DNA from 3 places in the Gordonia sp. CPCC 205515 genome. Region 3 is predicted to be linked to each of the others. Evidence: riboswitches for the same ligand, from Rfam matches in the RefSeq annotation. Region 3 holds a riboswitch; each other region holds the start of a gene.
What was found. A riboswitch is a leader RNA that binds a small molecule or an ion and turns the genes downstream of it on or off. The one in region 3 is predicted to bind thiamine pyrophosphate.
Positions count from the first base shown of each region.

Region 1: another riboswitch for thiamine pyrophosphate. It lies ahead of thiO (glycine oxidase ThiO); the one in region 3 lies ahead of AAFP30_RS05665 (3-oxoacyl-ACP reductase).
Region 2: another riboswitch for thiamine pyrophosphate. It lies ahead of thiC (phosphomethylpyrimidine synthase ThiC); the one in region 3 lies ahead of AAFP30_RS05665 (3-oxoacyl-ACP reductase).

Region 1 covers NZ_JBCLVJ010000005.1:86,920-94,944, forward strand. Annotated here, with positions in the region: gene AAFP30_RS07755 (tetratricopeptide repeat protein) at 1-654, opposite strand, end outside; gene AAFP30_RS07760 (glutamate ABC transporter substrate-binding protein) at 661-1,647, opposite strand; gene AAFP30_RS07765 (hypothetical protein) at 1,644-3,086, opposite strand; gene AAFP30_RS07770 (NUDIX hydrolase) at 3,362-3,844, shown strand; gene AAFP30_RS07775 (hypothetical protein) at 3,854-4,228, opposite strand; gene thiE (thiamine phosphate synthase) at 4,446-5,159, opposite strand; TPP riboswitch at 5,180-5,291, shown strand; gene thiO (glycine oxidase ThiO) at 5,284-6,366, shown strand; gene thiS (sulfur carrier protein ThiS) at 6,363-6,560, shown strand; gene AAFP30_RS07795 (thiazole synthase) at 6,628-7,332, shown strand; gene AAFP30_RS07800 (ABC transporter ATP-binding protein) at 7,376-8,025, shown strand, end outside.
Region 2 covers NZ_JBCLVJ010000007.1:253,967-261,991, reverse strand. Annotated here, with positions in the region: gene AAFP30_RS10345 (dipeptide ABC transporter ATP-binding protein) at 1-535, shown strand, start outside; gene AAFP30_RS10340 (ABC transporter family substrate-binding protein) at 532-2,184, shown strand; gene AAFP30_RS10335 (MarR family winged helix-turn-helix transcriptional regulator) at 2,206-2,676, opposite strand; gene thiD (bifunctional hydroxymethylpyrimidine kinase/phosphomethylpyrimidine kinase) at 2,961-3,815, opposite strand; gene thiC (phosphomethylpyrimidine synthase ThiC) at 3,812-5,470, opposite strand; TPP riboswitch at 5,462-5,575, opposite strand; gene AAFP30_RS10320 (GNAT family N-acetyltransferase) at 5,808-6,158, shown strand; gene AAFP30_RS10315 (siderophore-interacting protein) at 6,239-7,003, shown strand; gene eutC (ethanolamine ammonia-lyase subunit EutC) at 7,013-7,801, opposite strand; gene AAFP30_RS10305 (ethanolamine ammonia-lyase subunit EutB) at 7,798-8,025, opposite strand, start outside.
Region 3 covers NZ_JBCLVJ010000004.1:85,353-93,377, forward strand. Annotated here, with positions in the region: gene AAFP30_RS05640 (dipeptide ABC transporter ATP-binding protein) at 1-437, shown strand, start outside; gene AAFP30_RS05645 (acyl-CoA dehydrogenase family protein) at 434-1,666, shown strand; gene AAFP30_RS05650 (NtaA/DmoA family FMN-dependent monooxygenase) at 1,666-3,078, shown strand; gene AAFP30_RS05655 (hypothetical protein) at 3,407-3,820, opposite strand; gene AAFP30_RS05660 (hypothetical protein) at 3,873-4,013, opposite strand; TPP riboswitch at 4,003-4,098, shown strand; gene AAFP30_RS05665 (3-oxoacyl-ACP reductase) at 4,089-4,859, shown strand; gene AAFP30_RS05670 (penicillin-binding transpeptidase domain-containing protein) at 5,006-6,781, opposite strand; gene AAFP30_RS05675 (serine hydrolase) at 6,879-7,778, opposite strand; gene AAFP30_RS05680 (LysR family transcriptional regulator) at 7,775-8,025, opposite strand, start outside.

The sequences.
Region 1 (8,025 bases), on a different contig from region 3:
CGCCTCGGCGTCCGACGAGTTCAGCAGGCCCTTGAGGACCACCGGCCGATCCGACACGTTGCGGTCGATCGCCAGGTAGATCCAGCCGAGTCCGCCGTGGGCGATGGCGCCCATGATCTCGTACTGGTCGGCGACGACGGTGCCGCGCGCGAGACCGGGCACGAACGAATACCGCGAGCCGCAATGCGGGCATATCCCGGCCAGATCACCCTTACCGGGACCAATGGTGCGGCCCACCGGTTTTCCGCACCGCCAGCAGTTCCGTTTGCGTTCGGCGATGAGCGGCTGCGAGAGCACCGCGTCGGCCGGCTCGATGTCGGTGATCTTCGGCAGATCGACCAGGCCGCCGCCGATCCGCCGGTCGGGCACCGCGGTGTGGTTGCGCGGAATGAGCCGTCGGTGCGGCGGCACGGTCACCGTGCTCGTCGGCAGCGTCGGCCCGGAGCGGACGGACACCCGGTCGGTGGGCGCGGTGAACGGGTCCGGGACCGCCGCCTGCGTACCGACGTCGAGTTCGGTGCGGGTGGCCGCACGCGTGCCGACATCGGCCGGAGGACACAGCTCGTCGCGGCTGGCGGCCTGGGTGCCCACGTCGACGGCACCCCCGTCCTCGTCGGGAGGCGTGGTGGCGGTGGGGTTCTCGGCGTCACTCATGGTGCGTCAATCGCGGTAGACCGGTTGCGGGGGACCGGGACTGGGACCGAGGACCGACAACCATCGGTCGTACATCTGCTGCCAGCGGCCACTGACCCGCAGTTGGGTCAGCACACCGTTGACGAAGCGCACCATGTCGTCCTGCCCCTTGGGGATACCGACGCCGTAGTACTCCTCGCCGAGGCCGGGGCCGACCACCTGCACCCACGGATCCTGTTCGGCCAGACCGGCGAGGATGCCGTCGTCGGTGCTGACCGCGTCGATCTGCCCCTGCTGCAGCATCACCAGACAGTCCGCCCACGTCGTGGTGGTGACCATCCGGGCGCGCGGCTCGATGGACTGGATACGGCCGATCGACGTCGCGCCCCGCGCCGCGCACACCTGCTTGCCCGCAAGTTTGTCCGGCCCATCGATCCCGGACCCCCGCGTCGAGAGAATCCGTTGCGAGGCAACATAGTACGGGGAGGAGAAGTCGACTTCCCGCAAGCGGTCGCAGGTGATACTCATGGTCTTGACCACGACGTCGACGGTGTGATTCTGCAGGGCCTCGGTCCGCTCGGCCGAACTCAGTACCCGGAACTCGATGGAGCCGGGGGCACCGAAGATCGCCGCCGAGATCGCCCGCGCGATGTCGACGTCGAAACCCCGGATGTCGCCGCTGATCGGGTCGCGGAAGCTGAACGGGTTGCTGCCGGTGTCGAGTCCGACGATGAGGCGACCGTGATCGATGATGTCGGCCATCGTGCTGCGTATGGGCATCGAACCGGGCTCGGGCATCGGACCCGGTCGCAGGCTTTCGGTGGCGTTGCAGGTTTCCGAGGTGGGTACGGGTTCGCGTGCGACGTCGGTTTCCGCGCCCGGCGGTGTCGGCTGCACCGCGAACGCAACCGGCGGGGGTGACGGGGGCGCGGAGAACTCCACGCACGCCGCGCTCGTCGCGACCACGAGCAGCAGTGGCAGCAGGAACCGGAGACGACGAGAAAGAGCGGTCATCGGTACTCCCGGATGCGCGGGATGAGTCCCAACACGACCGCGCCTGCGGCGAACAGGGTCAGCAGCAGGATGCCGGTGCCGGTGTAGCCGAGGACACGTTGGGCGGTGTTGATGTCGTCGCGGAACGACTTGCGGGTCGTGGTGATCGAGTCGGTCAGCGCGCGGTCGAGATCGTTGAACGACTGTGCGGTGGAGTTGGCGGAATCCCCGATCGTCAGGACGCGGGCAGTGGCGAAGTCACCCTTGGTCATCGCCTCCCGGGCCTGCGCGTCGATCTTCTGCCACTGCTCGAGAACGTAGTTGGCGTTGTAGATCTGCGATTCGGTCACCGCGCTCGACGAACCGCGTTCGGAGTTGACGCGCTCGAGGATCCGCTTGATCTCCGTGGTGGCGTCCCCGAAGTTCTTCTCGAGGTTGCCCTGGTCGGCTCGCCGCACCAGGGAGAGCGTCTCCGCCGATCGCGCCTGCTGGGTGAGGATGCGTGCGGAGGTCAGTTCGCGGAGCGGATCGGCGCCGTCGACGCGCGCATTGTTCGTCGCGGCCACCGACAACAAGCCTGACGCCAGCAGCCAGACCGTGCCCACGACAACCGCGACCAGCGCGGCGAGCACCCCGATGTTGAATCGTCGTCGGGTCCGTCGGGTCAGGTACCGGCTGGTTGCCACGAGGCCGATGATCACGATGATCAACGCGATGTAGACACCCCAGGGCGGCACCGTGAGCGCGCGCTGCGGATCGGCGATCGCCGCGGACCGACGTTCGTAGAGTTGCTGCGCCGCCGGCAGGATCGTGTCCTGCATCATGGCCGATGCCTGCCCGAGATACGACGACCCGACCGGGTTGCCGAGCCGATTGTTGGTGCGTGCGGTCTCGATCAGGCCGGCATAGACGGGGATGGTCGTGGCCAGCGTCTTGAGATCGGCGTTGATCTCCCGCTCGGCCTTCACGCTCTCCGCGCTCCCCGGGTCCTGCGACGTTCCGGCCGCGATGATCAACGACGACGACGCGGTGGCGAGTGCGTCGGAGTAGCGGGTCCGCAGTTCCGGCGATTCGAGTCCGCCGGAGATGAAGGACGAGCTTGCGGCGGCATCGGCGATGGACAGCGAGCTGTAGAGCACCTGCGCCGCCTCGGCGAGCGGCTCGGTCCGTTCCATCATGTCTCGCAGGGTCGCGGTACGTCGCTCGAGAGTGTCGGAGGCGTAGAGCCCGGTGGCGACACAGGCGATCGCGAGGGCCACCAGGATGAGGATCAACTTGCCGGGGCTGGTCACCGCATAGTGCCGCAGGGTGGTCAGCGGTGACTGGGCCCGTTGGCGGGCCGTCGCCATGAGTTCCCGACGGTCGGCGAGGACCTGCCGGATCGGGGGTGTCGGCGCCGGCCGGAACGACTGAGTCGCACGATTGAGCGCGGTCCGCATCGACGACACGTCGCCCGTCATCTCGGACCCCTTCCTGCGCGCGACGCCCTCACGTCACCGGCGTCCACCGGCGTCGCCGTCACTTTTCTCCTACCTTCTCTGTCGCCCTGGTCGACTCACAACGTTTCAGCGGAACGCCTATCTCCAACCCTAACGCTGACTCGCGTGCTGCGGCCCGACATGCGAGGTCGTGTTCCGCCGGTCGTGTCCGAAGCGACGGACACGTGAACTCCGCCTCGTTCACTGGCCAGTGTCGTAGCTCTCACATACCGTGGTTGACGACGACGGGAGACGGTGTGCGCGGTGACGGCGACGGCTGGGTGATCGATCCGGATGGTTCACGCTATTGGGGACGGCACGGCGCCGCAGGCTTGTTGCTGCGCACGCCGCTGCCCGAGGGCGGCTTCGCCGTGCTGCTGCAGCACCGCGCGGTGTGGTCGCACCAGGGCGGAACCTGGGGGCTGCCCGGCGGCGCCCGCGATTCCCACGAGAGCGCCATCGACACCGCAGTCCGTGAGGCCGACGAGGAAGCCGGCATCGGCAGCGCCGACCTGCGAGTCCTCGCCGCCCTGGTCACCCACCAGGCGCCCAGCGGCTGGACCTATACAACGGTGATCGCCGAGGTCGACGAACCGGTGCACACCGTCGCCAACTTCGAATCCGCGGAGCTGCGGTGGGTGGCCGAGGTCGAGGTCACCACGTTGCCGTTGCATCCCGCGTTCTACCAGGCGTGGTCGGGCCTGCGGGAACGGATTGCGTCGCTGGATCTGCAGCGCTGAGCCGTTCGGTCATGCCGCGCCGTCGAGCAGGCGATTGGCCCCGGCGATCAGGGCGTTGAAGTTCGCCTCGTCTCGGGTGTCGCCGGTGCCGCACGCCCAGCACTGCCGGTCGTCGTTCTCGCACAGCAGGTACGTGGTGATCGCGCCGTCGACCTCACGCTGATGGAAGCGGACGATCTGCACCGGGGCGCCGAGGTCGTAGAGGATCGAGGTCATCGCGCCGATCGGCCCGGTCGACTGTGCCTGCAGGGACATGATCCGGTCCGCGTAAGCGATGGTGGCGCGGCAGGTGACCATGTCCGCATGCGTGGGTTCCATGCTCCACGCGCCCAGGCGAATGCAGCCGGTCGGTGCGTATTCGTCGGTGAATCCCTGTGGGCTCATGCCGAATGCCTCCTCACGCAATCCCCGGGGAAGGGTGTCGCAAGGCCAGGATTGCCGAGCAAGATGAAGGGTGTGCATCTCAAGAGTGTCGTTTCGGTCGAGGATCGATGACCGACGAGAAGAGCACGACGACCCCGCAGCGGGGGGTCGGTCAGATCAGACCCCGCTGCGGCGGGCTACGAGAATGCTCTTGCGGTACGACATGATGGCGACCACCTTAACCCCACGCGTGCGGTGCTGACAATCCACTTTTCAGGTCCGCGGCCGCGGCGCGTGGGTCGTCGGCGCCGGTGATCGCGCGCACCACCACCACCCGATCCGCCCCCGCTTCGGTCACTTCGGGCAGCCGGTCGGCGTCCACGCCGCCGATCGCGAACCACGGAGTGGCGGTGTCGAGCGCGGTGGCCGCGCGCACGAGGTCGAGTCCGGGGGCGTGGCGGCCGGGTTTGGTGGGCGTCGGCCAGCACGGGCCGACGCAGAAATAGTCGACCGATTCGTTGGCGGCCGCCGCCTGCACCTGCGCTTCGTCGTGGGTGGACAACCCGATGAGCACGTCCGGTCCGACGATCGCTCGGGCCAGGGTCGGCGGTAGATCGCCCTGTCCGACATGCAGCACGTCGGCCTGCGCCAGGGTGGCGATGTCGGCGCGGTCGTTGACCGACAACAATGCGCCCGCCGAGCGGGTCAGGTCGCGCAGATCACGCAGGATGGCCAGCTCCTCGCCGGCCTCGAGAACCCCGAACGCCGATTCGCCTGCCGACCCTTTGTCGCGCAACTGCACGATGTCGACGCCGCCGGCGAGCGCCGCCGCCACGAACTCGAGCAGGTCGCCGCGGTCGCGCCGCGCGTCGGTGCACAGATACAGGCGCGCCGCTGCCAGCCGATCGAGGCGTGCGGTCCGGGTGGAAGCGGTGGGGGCGGAATCGGTCACGGACTCGAAGGTAGGCTGGGGCGCACACACACGGGAGTCCGGGGTCGCCGGGCTGAGAGTGCGGGACGTCCCCCGCTGACCGTTAGACCTGATCCGGGTAATGCCGGCGAAGGAAGGATGATTGGTGCAACCTCTACCGTCTCGCATCGAGACCCTCACCGTGGTCGGCGGTGGCGTGATCGGCCTGACCTGTGCGCTCGCCGCCGCCGATGCCGGATTCTCCGTGCGGGTGCTCGACGCCGGGATCGGGCAGCGCGCTGCCTGGGTGGCCGCCGGGATGCTCGGCTCGCTGGGCGAAGGCCACCCCGGTGAAGAGCAGCTGTTGGAGATGTCGGCGTCGTCGGCCCGACGATGGCCGGATCTGGTGGCGCGCCTGGGGGATCCGACGGTCATGGCGGCCGCCGACTCGCTCTTCGTCGCTGCCACCGCCGCCGACGCCGAACGCCTGCGCACCCTCGCCGACTTCGTGTGGGCCCGCCAACCCCGCGCCCACGATGATCTCGCGCCCGTCACCCCGGCCGACCTCCGACGACTCGAACCCGCCCTCACCTCCCGGGTGCACGGCGGGTTCCGGGCGGTCGGCGAGGGGGCGGTCGACAACCGGGCACTGCTCGGCCGACTGCGCGACGCGGTGGTCGCGGCGGGCGGGGAGATCCACGACCGGCACGTCGAGGATCTCGCCGACCTCGACGGCGACCAGGTCCTCGTCGCGGCAGGGCTCGGCACCCGAAACCTGCTCCCGGACATCGCTGTACACGCCGTCAAGGGGGAGGTGCTGCGGCTGCGGGCGACCCGATGGTCGGTGCCGCCACCGACCCACGTGGTGCGCGCCCGGATGCACGGACGGTCGGTGTACCTGGTTCCCCGCGCCGACGGAATCGTCGTCGGTGCAACGCAATACGAACCATTCGACGAGGCATCGCGGGAGCCGGAGGTGGGTGGGGTCGCCGATCTGCTGACCGACGCCACCGACCTGATGCCCGGTCTGCGGACCTACGAACTCGTCGAGGTCGGTGCGGGGTTGCGTCCGGTCAGCCCCGACGGCCTGCCCGTCATCGCCCGCGTCGACGAGCGGGTCCTGGTGGCGACCGGCCACGGACGCAACGGAATCCTGTTGGCGCCCTATACCGCCGACCGGGTGATGGCATTGCTCGACACCGTATCGGGAGACGTCACCAGCGCAGCGGGAAAGAAGAACTCATGCTGAACATCGTCGTCAACGGGGATGCCACCGACGTGGCGGCCGAATCGTCGGTGGCCGACCTCATCACGATCCTGGGTCTGCCCGACCGGGGGATAGCGGTCGCCGTCGACGGTGAGGTGGTGCCCCGTGGGGAGTGGGACCGATTGCTGGGTAACAACTCTGCGGTCGAGATCGTGACGGCGGTGCAAGGTGGATAGCGCGGTCGGAACGATCGTCGACGACCCGCTGCGTATCGCGGACCGGGAGTTGACGTCCCGGTTGATCATGGGCACCGGTGGGGCGGCGAACCTCGCGGTCCTCGAACGCGCACTCGTCGCCTCGGGCACCGAACTGACCACGGTCGCGTTGCGACGGGTGAGCCCCGAATCCCGCACCGGCATGGTCGATCTGCTGCGGCGCCTGGGCATCGCGATCCTGCCGAACACCGCAGGCTGCCACACCACCGCCGAAGCGGTCCTCACCGCGCAACTCGCCCGCGAGGCCGTCGAAACCCATTGGGTCAAACTGGAAGTCGTCGCCGACGAGCGAACACTGCTCCCGGACCCGATCGAATTGCTCGACGCCGCACGCGCATTGGTCGACGACGGATTCGCGGTGCTGGCCTACACCAACGACGACCCCGTCCTCGCCGCGCGGCTGCAGGATCTCGGCGTCGCCGCCGTGATGCCACTCGGCTCGCCGATCGGTACCGGGCTCGGCATCGCCAACCCGCACAACATCGAGATGATCGTCGCCGCGGCAGAGGTGCCCGTCGTCCTCGACGCCGGGATCGGCACCGCCAGCGATGCCGCGCTGGCGATGGAGTTGGGCTGCGACGCGGTTCTGCTCGCCTCCGCGGTGACCCGCGCCGACGACCCCGAACGCATGGCGGCCGCGATGCGGCAGGCGGTCATCGCCGGTCGGCTCGCCGCCGGAGCCGGACGCATTCCCAAACGGTTCTGGGCGCAGGCGTCGTCACCGGCGCGGTAGCGGTCGGCGGCGGTGGTCGGGGCGGGACGCTATCGTCGAGTTCATGCTGGCCGTCGCGAATCTCACCAAGGACTTCGGGCAGGTGCGTGCTGTCGACAACCTGACCTTCACCGTGCAACCCGGCCGGGTGACCGGATTCCTCGGACCGAACGGGGCCGGCAAGTCGACGACGATGCGCATGATGCTCGGCCTCGACAACCCCACCGCAGGTCACGCAACCGTCGGCGGACGTCCATACGCCGACCTCGACCACCCGCTGCGGCAGGTCGGCGCGCTACTCGACGCCCGATGGGTCCACCCCAATCGCAGCGCCCGATCGCATCTGCGGTGGATGGCCGCCGCCAACGGCATCCCCACCCGCCGCGTCGACGAGGTCATCGAGATTGTCGGCCTGACCTCGGTCGCCGGTAAACGGGCCGGCGGATTCTCCCTCGGCATGTCGCAGCGACTCGGGCTCGCCGGCGCGCTGCTCGGCGACCCGCACACACTGCTGTTCGACGAACCGGTCAACGGTCTCGACCCCGAAGGCATTGTGTGGGTTCGGGAATTCATGCGGCGGCTGGCAGCGGAGGGCCGCACGGTGTTCGTGTCGAGCCACCTGCTCACCGAGATGTCACTGACCGCCGACCATCTCATCGTCATCGGGCAGGGCCGGCTGATCGCGGACTGTTCGGTCGCCGAGTTCACCGGACG
Region 2 (8,025 bases), on a different contig from region 3:
GTTCTCCGGCGGGCAGCGGCAGCGCCTGGCGATCGCCCGTGCACTGGCCACCGATCCCAAGCTCATCATCCTCGACGAGCCACTCTCCGCGCTGGACGTCTCGGTGCAGGCCGACATCGTGAATCTGTTGCGCCGCCTACAGGCCGACGCGGGCGTCGCCTACCTCATCGTCACGCACGACCTCTCGGTGATCGCGCACATGGCCGACCGGGTCGCGGTCATGTACCTCGGCCGATTCGTCGAAACCGGCACCACCGAGGCGATCTTCGCGAACCCGGCGCATCCCTACACCGAGGCGCTCCTGTCCGCGGTGCCGGTGCCCGATCCACGCGCCGAACGCGCTCGCACGGCTGTCCGGCTACGTGGCGAGCAGCCCAGTGCCACTGCGGAACTCGCCGGATGCGTGTTCGCGAGTCGCTGCCCGCTGTTCGTTGAACTGTCGGCCGACGATCAGAACCGTTGCCGCACCGTCGAACCGGAACTGGCCGGAACCGACGGCCATGCTGCGGCCTGTCACTTCCGGGAGGCCCGATGAAGCGCATCCTGCTGGTGGTGGTGACGGTTCTGCTGGTTCTCGTCGGGGCCTCGGGTTGCGGTGTGACCATGGACGATTCCGCGGTCTCGACCACCGGCGCCGACCTCAATCCGCAACCACGGGAGAACCTCCGCGACGGGGGTAGCCTGACCACTGCACTCGTCGAGGTCAGCCCCCAGTGGAACACCTTCCAAGCCGACGGTACCGCCTACACCCAACTGATGTGGCGCTGGTACAACCCGGTGCTCGCCTACTTCTCCCCGGACGGGGAGTACTCCTTCAATCGGGACTACCTGACCGACGTCCGCAAGGAGCTCGTCGACGGGAAAACCGTTGTCACCTACACAATCAACCCGAAAGCGGTCTACAACGACGGCACGCCGATCGACTACCGCGCCTTCGTCAACACGTGGCGTGCGAGCAGTGGTGCGGACCCGAACTACATCACCAGTTCCACCGACGGATACGACCAGATCGACTCGGTGACCCGCGGCGTCGACGACCGGCAGGCGGTGGTGCGGTTCAAGGGGGTGTGGGCGTGGCCGGATGGTCTGTTCAATTTCCTGTTGCACCCCAAGGTGTCCACGGCGGAGATCTACAACAAGTCATACCTGCAGAATCCGCATCCGGAGTGGGGCGCCGGGCCGTACACCATCGACCGCTACGACCCAAACGCCGGCACCGTGACCTTCAAACGCAATCCCAAATGGTGGGGGAACCCGGGCAAGCTGGACCGCCGGGCCTTTCGACAGATGGAGGATCAGGCCGCCATCAATGGCTTCCGCAACGGTGAGCTCGACGCGATCGGGGTGAGTAGTAAGGATTCCCGCGCCCAGGTACTGACCATGTCCGGTATCGACATCCGCACCTCCGCCTCACCGCAGCAGGCGCTGCTGGTGGTCAACCTCGACACACCGATCCTCTCCGATATCCGGGTCCGGCACGCGTTGCTTGCGGGCATCGACCGGGAAACCCTGGCGCGCATCCGGTTCACCGGCCTCAATTACACCGAGCCACTACCTGGTTCGCTGCAGATGTACTCGTTCCAGCCCGGCTACGAAGACAACGTCAAGGGCGTCATCGACTACGACCAGAACCAGGCGCGTTCACTGCTCGACGAAGCCGGCTGGACACTCGGCGACGACGGATACCGTTACCGCGCAGGCAAAGAGTTGACCTTGGCGCTGCCGATCCTCGGTGACGCGTCGGTCTCCCAGAACCTTGCCCGCGCACTGCAGGCGATGCTCAAGCAGGTCGGCATTCACATTGACGTCGTGCAGCGGCCGAGTTCGGATTTCAGCCGGGTCGTGGTGAACAAGGAGTTCGACCTGTTCCCCATGGGGTTCTCGTCGACCGACCCGTTCGGCATGGCCTACCTGTGTCAGACCTGGTGTGAGGGATCGCAATTGAACCGCGCTGGTGCCGGCTCACCGGAACTCGACGCCAAGATCGCCGCCGTCGCCCGGATACCCGATCCGATGCAGCAGATCGCCGCCGGCAACCGGGTCGAGCGCGAGGCGTTCGCCCAGTACTCCAATCTGCCATTATTCAACGGACCGTCGATGGTCGCGGTCAAGGACGGTCTCGCGAATTACGGTGCAGGACAGTTCTACATCGGACCCGTCGAGGATATCGGCTGGCAGAAGTAGCGGTGCCCACTGACGTCGGGGTCAGTCTTTGCGGTCGGACGACAGGGCCCGCTTGACCGGCTTGTCCACACCGATCGCTTTGAGCGACAGTGCGTGCAGGGTGGCGCGCTCGTCCTTGGTCAGGGCGCGCAGCACTTCGTCGGTGGCCGCGCTCAACTTCTTGTCGACGGCCCGGACACGTGCCCGGCCGGCTGTGGTGATACTGATGCGATACTTCCGGCGATCGATGGCCGACCGCTCCCGCACCAGGACACCCTCCTCCTCGAGGCGGTCGACGAGGCGCACCATCTCCGAGCGGTCGAGGGAGAGTGCGTCGCAGATGTCCTGCTGCGACACTTCACGCTGACCGCCGGCGTCGGCCACCACGCTGAGGATCCAGTGGTCGCGCAGGCTGGAATCGACGAGGTCATGAACTTGCCGATGCAGAATCCCGAACGGGTACGACGGATAGCGCAGCAGTGAATCGGGGAGTGGGTGGTCGGGCTGGGACACCCGATGATCCTAGCATTCGGATCGTGACCCAACTGTTGACAAGCTCCACAAATAGTGTTGAGAGTATCCGCAGTTGTGACCAGCCGCGGAATTGGGTGATCGGAATGACAGGGCAAACCCGGACCGCTGAGCCCGCTACCTGCCGATCCGATGAAAACCGCCCCGCAACCCCGCCCTCGGTGGAGGCGGTGTCGCGAATACGTGCGCCGTGCCGCTGTCCTGGGTGGTTTTCGTGCTGGGGTGGTTCTGCGGGGCGGTTTTGCGGGCGGGTTTCGGTCGGACACTCAGCCCCGCGACACCCGCCACAGCGGGTTGACCGGCCCGTGCCCGGCGCCGAGGGGATAGGCGTGCTCCAGACCGCGCGTCACCCACCGCTTGGCGAACCCCACGGCGTCGGGAACGGTGTAGCCGTGGGCCAGCGCGCACGCGGTGGCCGCGGCCAGAGTATCGCCGGCGCCGTGATCGTGGGTGGTGTCGATGCGTTGGTGGTCGAACTCGTGAAAACTGTTGCCGTCGAACAGGAGATCCGGACTGTGATCGCTGGAGCGCAGATGCCCGCCCTTGACCAGCGCCCACGTCGCCCCGAGTTCATGCAGTGCGCGCGCCGCGGCCTGCTGGGTGTCGGCGTCGACGACGTCGATCCCGGTGATCAGACGCACCTCGTCGAGGTTGGGGGTGACGACGGTGGCCAGTGGAATCAGTCTGTCCCGCAACGTGTCCAACGCCTCGGCGGCCAGTAGTGCGTCGCCGTGCATGGAGGCGCACACGGGATCGACGACGAGCGGGATCGGCCCGTCGCCGCCGATGCCGAGTTCGACGCAGGTGTCGGCCACCGATTCGATGATCTCGGCGTTGGTGAGCATGCCGGTCTTGGCCGCACCGATCCCGATGTCGGATACCACGCTGGTCATCTGGGCGGCCACGATCGCTGGATCGATCGGCTGAAAGCCGCTGACCCCCAGCGAGTTCTGCACGGTCACGGCGGTGACGGCCACCGTGCCGTGCAGACCCAGGAGCGCGAATGTGCGGAGGTCGGCCTGGATGCCCGCGCCGCCACCGGAATCGGAGCCGGCGATGGTCATCACCCGGATGGGGGTGACTCCCCGTGCGGCGGTGGGCAATCCGAGGTCGTCGGTCATCTGGCGGTCTCCAGGGGTAGATACACGCGGTTCCCCGCTTCGGCGAACTCCGCTGACTTGCGGTCCATTTCCGCGGTGATCTTGCGGTCGATGTCCTCGGCGGTGACCAGTCCGTGCTCCTCGGCGTAGGCGCGGACGTCCGCCGAGATGCGCATCGAGCAGAACTTGGGGCCGCACATCGAACAGAAATGTGCTGTCTTGGCCGGTTCCGCCGGCAGCGTCTCGTCGTGGTACTCGCGTGCGGTGTCCGGATCGAGTGCCAGGTTGAACTGGTCGGTCCAGCGGAACTCGAAGCGCGCCTTGGACAATGCGTCGTCGCGCTCCTGTGCGCCCGGATGTCCCTTGGCGAGATCGGCGGAATGCGCGGCGATCTTGTAGGTGATCACCCCGACCTTCACGTCGTCGCGGTTGGGCAGTCCGAGGTGCTCCTTGGGAGTGACGTAGCAGAGCATCGCGGTGCCGGCCTGCGCGATCATCGCCGCGCCGATCGCCGAGGTGATGTGGTCGTAGGCGGGTGCGATGTCGGTGGCGAGCGGCCCGAGGGTGTAGAACGGTGCCTCCTCGCAGAGCTCCTCCTCGAGGCGGACGTTCTCCGCGATCTTGTGCATCGGCACGTGCCCGGGACCCTCGATCATCACCTGCACCCCATGCGATTTCGCGATGGTGGTGAGCTCACCGAGGGTGCGCAATTCGGCGAACTGGGCCTCGTCGTTGGCGTCGGCGATGGAGCCGGGGCGCAGGCCGTCGCCGAGGGAGAACGTGATGTCGTAGCGGGCGAAGATCTCGCAGAGTTCGTCGAAGTGTGTGTACAGGAACGACTCCTGATGGTGCGCCAGGCACCAGGCGGCCATGATCGAACCGCCGCGCGACACGATGCCGGTCACCCGGCGCGCCGTGAGTGGTACGTAGCGCAGCAGCACTCCGGCGTGCACCGTCATGTAGTCGACGCCCTGCTCGGCCTGCTCGATCACGGTGTCGCGGTAGATCTCCCACGTCAGCTTCGTCGGATCGCCGTTGACCTTCTCCAGCGCCTGATAGATCGGCACCGTCCCGACCGGGACCGGTGAGTTCCGCATGATCCATTCGCGCGTCAGGTGAATGTCCTTGCCCGTGGACAGATCCATGATGGTGTCGGCACCCCACCGCGTTGCCCACACCATTTTCTCCACCTCCTCGGCGACCGAGCTGGTGACCGCAGAGTTGCCGATATTCGCATTCACCTTGACCGCGAACGCTTTTCCGATGATCATCGGCTCCGACTCGGGGTGTCGATGATTGGCCGGGATGACCGCGCGACCGGCCGCGACCTCGGTGCGCACGAGGTCTTCGTCGACGCCTTCACGGGCGGCGATGAACCGCATCTCGTCGGTGGTGATGCCCGCACGTGCCCAGGCGAGTTGAGTGGATGCGCCGTTCACCGGCTCCGGCCGGTGCCACGAGTCGCGCGTCGGCGCCAACCCGCGCTCGACATCGATGACCGCGTCGGCATCGGTGTAGGGCCCGGAGGTGTCGTAGACGTCGAGGTGCTCACCGTTGGTGAGCCCGATGCGTCGAACGGGAATGCGGAGATGGTCGAGCTCGCGATAGTGCTTGCCGCTGCCCTCGATCGGTCCGGTGGTGATCGAAGTGGCAGATGTGGATACAGGTGTCCCCATGAGTGGCTCCCTACGCCGGCATTACCCGGACAGGTTCAGGCGGTCGGCGACCGCCTGTCGCCATCTCAGCCCCCGGTGATCGTGGGAGCCCCCGCAGATATGGATTTGTCGATGCCCCCGGCTGTGGGGCACTGCACACCCTACTAGGCCGATCGCTCCACCGTGCAAGCCGTCGCGAAACCGGGGCTTCTTCGCGTAGCGAACCGATGCCCGCGCACATTACGGCACCGTAGGCTATCGTGTGACCGGGGTCACAACAGTGGCCTGCATTCGCCGATGGGATGGGGAGCCCCGGGGCTGAATGCTGTGACGAGACGAGCCTGCTGGAGGGGACGCCATGCAACGGAAACATCGACATCGACCACCGCAGTCTGCGCAATCCATCCTGCAGCAGATATCCCAGGTGGTGCACAACCCGGACCGTGAACGGTTCGAGCTCTGGGTGGCCGGCGACCTCGTCGGCGTCCTCGGCTATCAGACCGACGTCATCGACGGGCAGAAGACGATCACGGTCCTACACACCGTGCTCTACGACGAATACAGTGGTCACGGACTCGGCACTCGTCTGACCCGCGGCGCGATCCAGTACGTGAAGGATCAAAACGCCACGCTGCGTCCGGTGTGTACCTTCACCAAGAGCTACGTCGACGCACACCCCGGGCTCGTGGCGCTCGCGCCGGTTGCGTGATCTGGCGCACTGCCGGCGCCAGCGCTGACTAAGCGTAGGCTACCCTGAGACAAATTGCTGTTCGAGGGGAAGGCCGAGCCATGGCTGAGTCGACGACCAAGCCCAAGGGGCGCGGAATCCAGGGCGTGATCATGAAGCTCTGGGGCGCCGACGAGTACCAGTTCACGGTGACCCGGAGCGAGAAGGTCACCGACGAGTACATCCGCCTCGGCTTCACCGGCGGGGGACTGCTCGGCGACCGTCCCGTGCACCCGACCATGTGGGTGCGGCTGTGGTTTGAGAACAAGCACGGCAAGCTGCACCAGCGCGGCTACACCCTCGTCGACCCGGACCCGACCACCGACTCCTTCGACATCGAGTTCGCCATCCACGAGGGTGCCGCCACCCGATGGGCGCTGAACGCCGAACCCGGCGACACCATCGGTGCCTCCTTCCTCGGGTCCAAGTTCGCCATCCCGGAGCCTGCCCCCAAGGGCTGGATCATCGCCGGCGACCCGGCGGCGCTGCCCGCGGTCAACTCGATCCTCGACGCGCTGTCGGCTTCGGTCGACGCCGACGTGCCGGCCACCGTGTGGTTCGAGTACGCGCACGAATCCGACAAGTCCCTGCCGATCCGACTGCGCGACTCCGACACCATCAACTGGGTCCACCGTGAACGCGACGGGGCGGCCATGGTCGAGGCAGTCCAGGCGGCCGCCTTCGACGCCGCCGATCACTTCGGGTGGGTCGCACTCGACGGCGCGAGCACCCGCGCGATCACCGCGTCGTTCAAGAACGACTACCGACTGCCGAAGAACGCCATCAAGTCGCAGGCGTACTGGCGGGCGGGCGTCGAGGCGTCCTGACCATTCGTTCTATGCGGAACCCTGGTCGACGACGGGGGTCTGGCCGGCCGTATCGGCATCCGCCGCCGACGTGTCCTTCAAGGCCACCCCGGATGCGCCGAGTTTCCGTGCACCACTGATCAATCCGCGGACGATGCGGGCGGCGTCGGCATAGCCGAGCCCATCCGGTGGGTGGATGTTCGAGATGCAGTTGCGTTCGGAATCCCGACGGCCCGGACGGGGTCGGTAGGTGAGGTAGATGCCGAGACTGTCGGCGACCGAGAGCCCGGGGCGTTCGCCGATGATCATCACCAGGATCTCGACGCCGAGTGCCTCGCCGATGTGGTCGCCCAGCGCCACCCGGGCGTTGGTGGCGATCACCGGTGCGGCGATGGTGAACTCGGAGGCCAGCGTCTCGACCAGCGCGGTCACCAGTCCGACCGCATGGTCGTCCACCGCGGTAGCCGAAAGACCATCGGCAACAACGATTCCGACGTCGGCGTCGGAGCGCGGCAGCGCGGACAGATCGTCGGGGAGTCGGCCGAGGTCGGGGCGTCGGAGGTAGTCCCCACGGGAGGTCGCGCGGCTGGCGACGACGCTGGCCTCGCCGAGTCCCAGGGTGTTCAACGCGGGCGTCAGGTCGTCGACCGCCAACGGTGCATGGACCGCGTCCCGGGCGGCGGCATGCGCGCTCTGGAACTCCAGTACATCCCTCGTGGACAGCGAATTCCCACTGCGCTGCAGTCCGATTCGGGCTTGGGTCGTCCGACGCAGCGGGCTCCACGGGTCGTCGACGCCGACCACCGGTTCGTTGGTCATGATGCGAGGCTCCGCAACGGTGAGGACATCGGGTCCATCGGGAGCACCCGGCCGGCCGGGTCGGCCATGCCGACCCGCTGCATCCACGCCTCGAACTCGGGTGCGGCGCGGAGTCCGAGTACGTCGCGCAGATAGAGGACGTCGTGGAAGGACAGGCTCTGGTAGCCGAGCATGATGTCGTCGGCGCCGGGCACGGTGATCACGAATGCAACCCCGGCCATTCC
Region 3 (8,025 bases):
CGACCCCGCCGTCGAACAAGGCCGAGGCCCGTGAACGTGCGGTGCGGCTGCTGGGTCAGGTCGGATTGACCGACGCCCATTTCGACGCTGCGCCACTGCGACTTTCCGGCGGCCAGCGACAGCGAGTCGCGATCGCCCGCGCTTTGGCGCCGAGCCCGACGGTGATCGTGTGCGACGAACCGGTGTCGGCGCTCGACGTGTCGATCCAGGCGCAGGTGCTCGACCTGCTGACCGACCTGCAGGACGAACTCGGCGTGAGCTACCTGTTCATCTCCCACGACCTCGGCGTCATCCACCACATGAGCGACCGCATCCTGGTGATGAAGGACGGCAAGGTCGTCGAATCCGGTAGTGCCGACGACATCTTCGAGCGACCACAACATCCGTACACGCAGTCCCTGTTGACTGCCCTACCACGACTGGAGGTCGTGCGATGACCACCGACCAGCACCTCGACGCCACCTTCGCCCCGGTCTTCGCGCGCATCGCCGACGGGGCGATCGAACGGGAAGCTGATCGTCGATTACCCACCGAGCAGGTGGACTGGTTGCGGGAGGCCGGATTCGGCCGCATCCGCGTGCCGGTCGAGTACGGCGGGCTGGGCGCCACCGTGCCCCAATTCATTCGGCAGCTGATCGAACTCGGGCGCGCCGACTCCAACCTGCCGCAACTCCTGCGCGGGCACGTCGCGTTCGTCGAATCCCGCCTGAGTCATCCGGACGTGACGGTCGGCGAGAAGTGGTTGCGGCGCATCGCCGACGGCGCGTTGATCGGCAACGCCCAATCCGAACAGGGCAGCACCTCGTTCTGGACCCACGCCACGACCATCGTCCAGAACGACGACGATTGGGTGCTCTCCGGCAAGAAGTTCTACTCCACCGGCAGCCTGTTCGCCGACTGGATCCACACCACCGCCGCCGTCGACACCGACACCAGCGCCAACGTGCTGGTGCCCGTCGACCGCGAGGGCGTCTCCCGCATCGACGACTGGGACGGATTCGGTCAACGCCTGACCGGCAGCGGCACAACGATCTTCGACGACGTCCGGATCCCCGAGGAGGACGTCGAAGTCCATCCCAACGGAGCCTTCAAAGGCACCTACCTGCTGGCGTTCCTACAGCTGATCCACCTCGCCACCCTGTCCGGGCTCGGGAAATCCGCCGTCGACGAGGCCGCCGGCTTCGTCCGGCAACGCGGACGCAACCTCCTCAATCCGAGGTACCCGCGGCCCCAGGATGATCCGCAGATCCAGCAGGTCGTCGGCAAAGTGGCCAGTCTGTCGTTCGCGGCGACCGCCGCCACCACCGTCGCCGCCGACGCGGTGGGTGCGGTCGCGGATGCGGTGGTCGCCGGGACGGCCACCGACGACCTGTTCGACGCCGCCGATCTGGCCGTGTTCTCCGCGCAGAGCGCCGTGATCGACCTGGTGCTGTCGGCGACCACTGAACTGTTCGAGGTGGGCGGATCGTCGGCAGTGACCGAACGATTCCGCCTGGATCGATTGTGGCGCAATGCCCGCACCCTCGGGTCGCACAATCCGGTGATCTACCGGCAGACCATCGTCGGCAACTACCTGCTCAACCAAGTCGCACCCAGTGACTGGGCGCTGAACAACTGGGCAGACGTGCAGAACCTCGCCGATGCCAAGCATTCTGGGAGCAACTGATGACAAACCGTCTCTTCTTCAACGCCTTCGTCATGAACACCACCAGTCATATCCACCACGGCCAGTGGCGTCGACCCGATGCGCGGCAAAGCGACTTCAACGACGTTCAGACCTGGATCGGTCTGGCGAAGACATTGGAGGCGGCCAAGTTCGACTCGATGTTCTTCGCCGACGTCTCCGGCCTGTACGGAGATTCCGACGCCGACTACTCGGTGTATGTGCGGGAAGGCCTGCAGATCCCCAGCAATGATCCGACGGTTCTGGTGTCGGCGCTGGCCACGCACACCTCCGATATCGGTCTCGCGGTGACCTCCAATGTCTTTCAACAGCACCCCACCAACTTTGCCCGGCAGATCGCCACGCTCGATCACATGAGCAACGGACGGGCCGCGTGGAACATCGTGACCGGCACGCAGGACAACGGCTACCGCAACTTCGGCTACCGCGCGCTGGAGGATCACGACGAGCGGTACCGCTGGGCGGAGGAGTACGTGGAGGTCGCCTACAAACTGTGGGAGGGCTCCTGGGACGAGGGTGCGTTGCTGCGCGACAAGGACGGCAGCCTGCACGCCGATCCGGACAAGGTCCACAAGATCTTTCACGTCGGCGAGCGGTATTCCGTCGAAGGTCCGTTCCTGCCGTCGCCGTCCCCGCAACGGACCCCGCTGCTGTTCCAGGCCGGATCATCGGGTGCGGGAAGGACGTTTGCGGCCCGCAACGCCGAAGCGGTGTTCCTGGTGGCACCCACCCCGCAGATCGCCGAACGCCAGATCCAGGAGACCCGCGCGCTCGCAGTCGCCGCCGGCCGCGACCCGAAAGACGTTACCTTCCATCAGGGTTTGAGCTTCGTGATCGGCGCAACCGAGCGGGAGGCGCAGGAGAAGTTCGCGTACTACCAACAGTTCGTGAGTACCGACGGCTATGCCGCGCATACGGCGATCGTCGACCCGGATGGCCGGATCTATCCCAGCGACACTCCGCTTTCGGCTATCCAGACCAACACCGCCCACGGCTTCCTCGACCACCTGCGCCAGCACATCACCGACCGCGAGCCGACCGTCGCCGACCTGCAGATCCAACGCCTGCGCGACGCCGTCGTCGTCGGCACCCCCGAGCAGATTGCTGATCACCTCGAGGCATGGCAGGCCGCCGGCGTCGACGGCATCAACGTGATCAACTGGGTGATCCCGGGATCGTTCGAGGAGTTCGCCGACTACGTCCTACCCGTGCTGCGGGAACGGGGCCTGGCGCAGTCCGAGTATGCCGAAGGCACACTGCGGCGCAAGCTGTTCGGGTCGGACCGGTTGAGTGCCCGACATCCGGCCGCAGCGTTCCGCGGGGCGTTCGGTGCAGCGGCGTCCCGACCGCGCGCTGAGTCAGCACCCCTCCCCACCGCCCCCATCGCTCGTTGAGCAGGCCGCCGACGAAGGAGGCGACCGTGTCGAAACGTCTTCACCAGGCGAGCCGACGCCCCACCCGTTCGTTGAGCACGTCGCCTACCCGCTGGATGAGCGCGACGCCCCACCCGCTCGTTGAGCGCGACACCTCACCCGCTGGTTGAGTCCGTCGCGCTACCCGCTCGTTGAGCGCGACACCTCACCCGCTCGTTGAGCGCGACGTGCGAGCGAAGCGAGCCCGACGCTGGTCGAAACGAGAATCTGAGCGGTACAGGTAGTTTCGTCGGATACGCCCGCTGGTAGGTGTCACAAGATGAGGAACGCGTGTCTTCCCGCTTGTGCGTTATCGGCGGTGAACCCCGGTCAGCGGGTAGGTGTCGGTCAGTCCGTTCTCGTTGACCAGCGTGATCGTGGTGAACTCGCCCTTCTTCACCTTCGACAGTCGGACAGTCACCGGCTGCACAGCGATCGGTCCATCAGCGCAATTGGGTACGCAGGTCTTGCGGTGCTCGACCCCTGTCCCCTCGGCGCGGGCGGCCTGCCAGCTTGACCAGGAGATGTCGGACACGATGATCCCGGCGTCGCCGCAGTAGATCGAGTTGATCATGCGAGGCTTGACGTAGCTGGTGCCGGCGCAGTCGTTGATAACCGTCGGCTTGGGAGTGGCTCCGGCCGGGCCTGCCGTCGGGAGGATGATTCCAGCGACGAGCGCAACGAGAGCGAGAAGGAGGCGTGCGGGGCGGGCGATTGAGTGCATGTAGACAGTATTGCGCTTCGCACCGACAAGCGAGGGCTGATGCTGTGTTGCTTCATCGCTGCAGGTGTCCGCCCATTTGTGGTGTGGGTTGACCGCGTCGACAGGCGAACCGGATGACGTCGAGCACCTCCTGCTCGGTGCGCGAGCCGAGCTTGCCTCGCGGAACGAAACCGGCCAGAGTGGTGTCCGACACGGGGTGCCGGTACCGGCCGGCTGAGATGAGACCCGTCGAACCTGCTCCGGTTAGTACCGGCGAAGGGATGGTCCGATGTGTGCTGCTGCCATTGCCGAGAGAGTCGTCCTGGTGACCGGGGGTGGTCGGGGGCTCGGTGTCCATCTCGTCCGCGCTATTGCGGCGGAGGGTGCCCGCGTTGTCATCAACTACCGCCGAAGTGCCGACGCGGCTCGTTCGCTTGCTGACGAGATCGGTTCCAGCGCAATCAGCGTCGAAGCCGACATCACTGACAGGAGTGCCGTCGAGGCAATGATCGGCGCTGCGGCAGAACATTTCGGCTCGCCGGTGACAGCGGTGGTGAACAACGCGCTGCCCGACTACTCGTTCAACGGCGACGACCGCTCGCACGCCGACGACCTGACGTGGGCCGAGCTCGACACCCAACTGCACGGAATCGTCGGCGGTGCCCTCAACACCATTCAATCCGCGCTACCCGGGATGCGCGCCGCGGGAGGCGGTCGGGTCATCAACATCGGCACCAACCTCGTGCAGAATCCCGTTGTCCCCTATCACGATTACACCGCCGCGAAAGCGGCCTTGCTGGCGCTGACCAGAACCCTGTCCCACGACCTCGGGCCCGACGGCATCACCGTGAACATGGTCTCGGGTGGACTTCTGCGGACCACCGACGCCAGCGCCGCGACTCCCGAGGTCGTGTTCGACGCGATAGCGGCATCCACCCCGCTGCGGTCGGTGACGACACCCGCCGAGTTTGCCGATGCGGTGCTGTTCTTCCTGTCCCCGTGGTCGCGGGCGGTGACGGGGCAGAACCTCGTCGTCGACGGCGGGTTGGTCAAGAACTGACCGCAGTCGTCATCTGGCGCTGGGGTAACGATCTTCTCCGCCACTCACAGCAGTCCCCACCGCCCGTTGAGCTCAACCAGCGGGCGGGGGTTCCTACCGCTCACTCGCGTCCCGGCGAGGGAGATCTGCCCTGACGAGCCCATGCCTCAGCCATCCACCAACGGCTGCAGAAAGTCTCCGGTGACGCGCACCGCCGGCGCCGACGATCCGCCACCGACGACGAGCGTGGCGAACGCCAGATCGCCGACGATGCCGGCGAACCAGCCGTGCGGATTCGTGTTGTCTCCGTACTCGGCGGTACCGGTCTTGCCGCCCAAGCCCGGTATGTCACGCAGCGCGGTGGCCGTACCGGAGGTGACGGTCTGCCGCATCATCGCCCCGAGTTGTCGCGTAACTTCGGTGGGAATCCGTTGTAGTGCAGTATTTGCGGAGGTTTGCTTGCCGACAATGAGCGTCGGGGTGATCGTCGCACCGCGGGCGAGGCTCGCCTCGGCGACGGCCAGGCCGAACGGGCTCACCGCTACTGTGCCCTGGCCGATCCCGTTCTCCACCCGGAGGGCAGGCGAGGAGGCGTCGGAGACCGTGCCGGTGACCGTGGTGACGCCGGGGATCACGTAGTCCACCCCGATGCCGAATTGTCGTGCCGTCGTGGGCAACGCGTCGGCGGGTAACCGGTTCGCCAGCGCACCCATGGTGGTGTTGCAGGACTGCGCGAAGGCGGTGGCCAGCGGCACCGTGCCGAGGTCGAAGTCGTTCTCGTTGGGGATGGTTCGGCCCTCGACGGTTGTGCGCCCGGGGCAGGGGAGTCGCGTGTCCGACTCGACGACTCCGGATTCCAGCCCGGCCGCGGTGGTGATGGTCTTGAACGTGGAGCCCGGTGGGTACAGACCGGACAGCGCGATGGCACCCGACCGGTCGGCCGCGCTGTTCTGTGCCACCGCCACGATCTGACCGGTCGACGGCGCGATCGCGACCACCACTGCGGGACGACGCTCGGTGTCGACGGCGCGCTGTGCGTGGCTCTGGATGTCGCGGTCCAGACCGGTGCGGATCGGCTCGGTGGGCTGCGGCGCAACCTGTTTGATCACGTCGGTGGGTACGTTGTTGCCGTCGACGATGCTGACCGACCACCCGGCGGTGGCGCCGATCGCGCTGCGCCACACGTCTTCCAGGCCCGACATCGCAGGTGAATGCAAATCCTTGGTCGCGCTGAGCAGGGCTCCCTGGTTGGTGGTGGTGACGCCCGTGATTCCGGTGAGTTGCCGCTTGATCTTAGCGAAGTCGCTGTCCCGCAGGCGGATCACCGTCTGCACGTCAGCGGGGGAGGACTCGAACTGTTTGCGGATGCCGGCTTCGGTCATGGTCGGCTCGACAACGCGCAGCGTTCGAGCAAGTCGGGCCGCCGAGGCCAGGTCGGCGCGGTTCAACGAGACCAGAGTGACTGGCTGCCAGTTCATGATCGGTTGACCGTTGCGGTCGAGAACCCGTGTGCTGTAGTCCATGTCGTCGCTGTAGGAGAGCGTCCGGCCCGCACTCAGTTGCGGATGCAACAGTGTTGGCGCCCACTGCACCTTCCAGTCGCCGGCCCCCTTCTGCAGCGTCACTGTCGTCTGGTAGCCGACGGTCCGCGACTCTCGGATGGTCCAGCTGTAGTCGACGGTTCCGGTGGCGTCCTTGTCGTCGAGCTTCGGCGTCGCCGCCAGGGTGGCCTTGCTGCCCATGCCATCGAACATCGATTGCAGCGCTGCCTTCGCCGAAGCGGGGTCTGAGGTCTCCGCGGCCGCGGCGTCGACGTCCGCGCGTGTGAGGGCCTCGGTGAAGCGGTTCACGGTGTCTTCGGGTGAGTTCGACCACGGGAAGCATCCGGTGGCCACCGCGAGGACCAGCAGACCGGTCATCGTCAGCCGCGTTGTGCGCATCATGTGCTGCACCCAACCGGGTCTCGGGGCCGTCGGCAAGGTCCGCCACGCTGCCAGGTCGATAGCGGATCGGTATCTAGCCAGGTCAGCGCGGGCGATATCAGTCGAGAGGCATCCGCAATTCCGACACCACCGCGTGCGCAACGGCGCCGATCGCCCGGTCCACACCCGGCAGCGACGGGTCTGCACGGGCACTCTTCGTGAAGACCGCCACCGCCACCGGGTGCTCGTTCGGGAACTCGACGACACCGATCTCGTTCCGAATCGCCGCGAGGGTGCCGGTTTTGCCGGCCACGGCGACGTGGCCGTACGGAAAACCGGAGGCCAGGCGTGCGGTGAGTACCTGGCGGCGCATCACCTCGCGGATGAACGCACACGATGGCGCTGAAGCAGCACGATCGTCCCAGACAGCGCGAAGCAGCGTCGTGCACTCCCGCGGTGTCGACGCACTGGAATACGCAGCGTCGTAGGCAGAAACCTCGGTCGCGACATCGGGATCGGCCAATGTCGCGAACGCCTCGGCGACGGTGCTCGTACCGGTCTCGGATCGGAGACGATCGTCGACCTCGCGCATGCCGCCAACGATGCGCATTTCCGTCAGCCCGAGCGACACGAGATCGGCGCGAACCACGTCGAGACCGATGCGCTGCAAGATGACGTCGGCGGCAACATTGTCGGAGACGGTCATCATCGACACCGCGAGGTCCCGCCAACTCATCTGCACGGGATCGCGGAACAGGCCGAGTCCCGTCGAACCGGCGGCCCACTCGGTCGGATCGACCGCGATCGTCTCGCTCATGTCCACCTGCCCGCGATCCGCCAGGCGGCACAGAGACACCAGGAGCGGCAGCTTGTAGACCGAGGCGAGTACGACGGGTGTGTCGGAACCGTAATCGCACCGCAGGTGGGGATGCCCGAGGTTTACCGCGTGGACCCATCCGGCGCAGCCGGCGTCGGCGAAGATCTCGGCGATCCGGCCGCTGAGTCGTGGGGAGGTCATACCGCGCCTCCGAGGGCCGCGATGGAGTCAGTCAGAGCTGCCGCGATGTCCGCATGGTCTGGCGACCGGTGAATGACCCGCAGCCGAAGCCTGGTTGCTTCGGCAGCGGCAGTGGTGCATTCGATTTCGGCGATGTCGCGCAGCGAATTCGGGTGCGCGGTAAGCCCGAAGGCGGCGCCGCCCGCAACTGCCGCGATCATTTCGGCCTCCGACGTCGCGGAACGGACGGGCGGGTTCAGCCCGGACT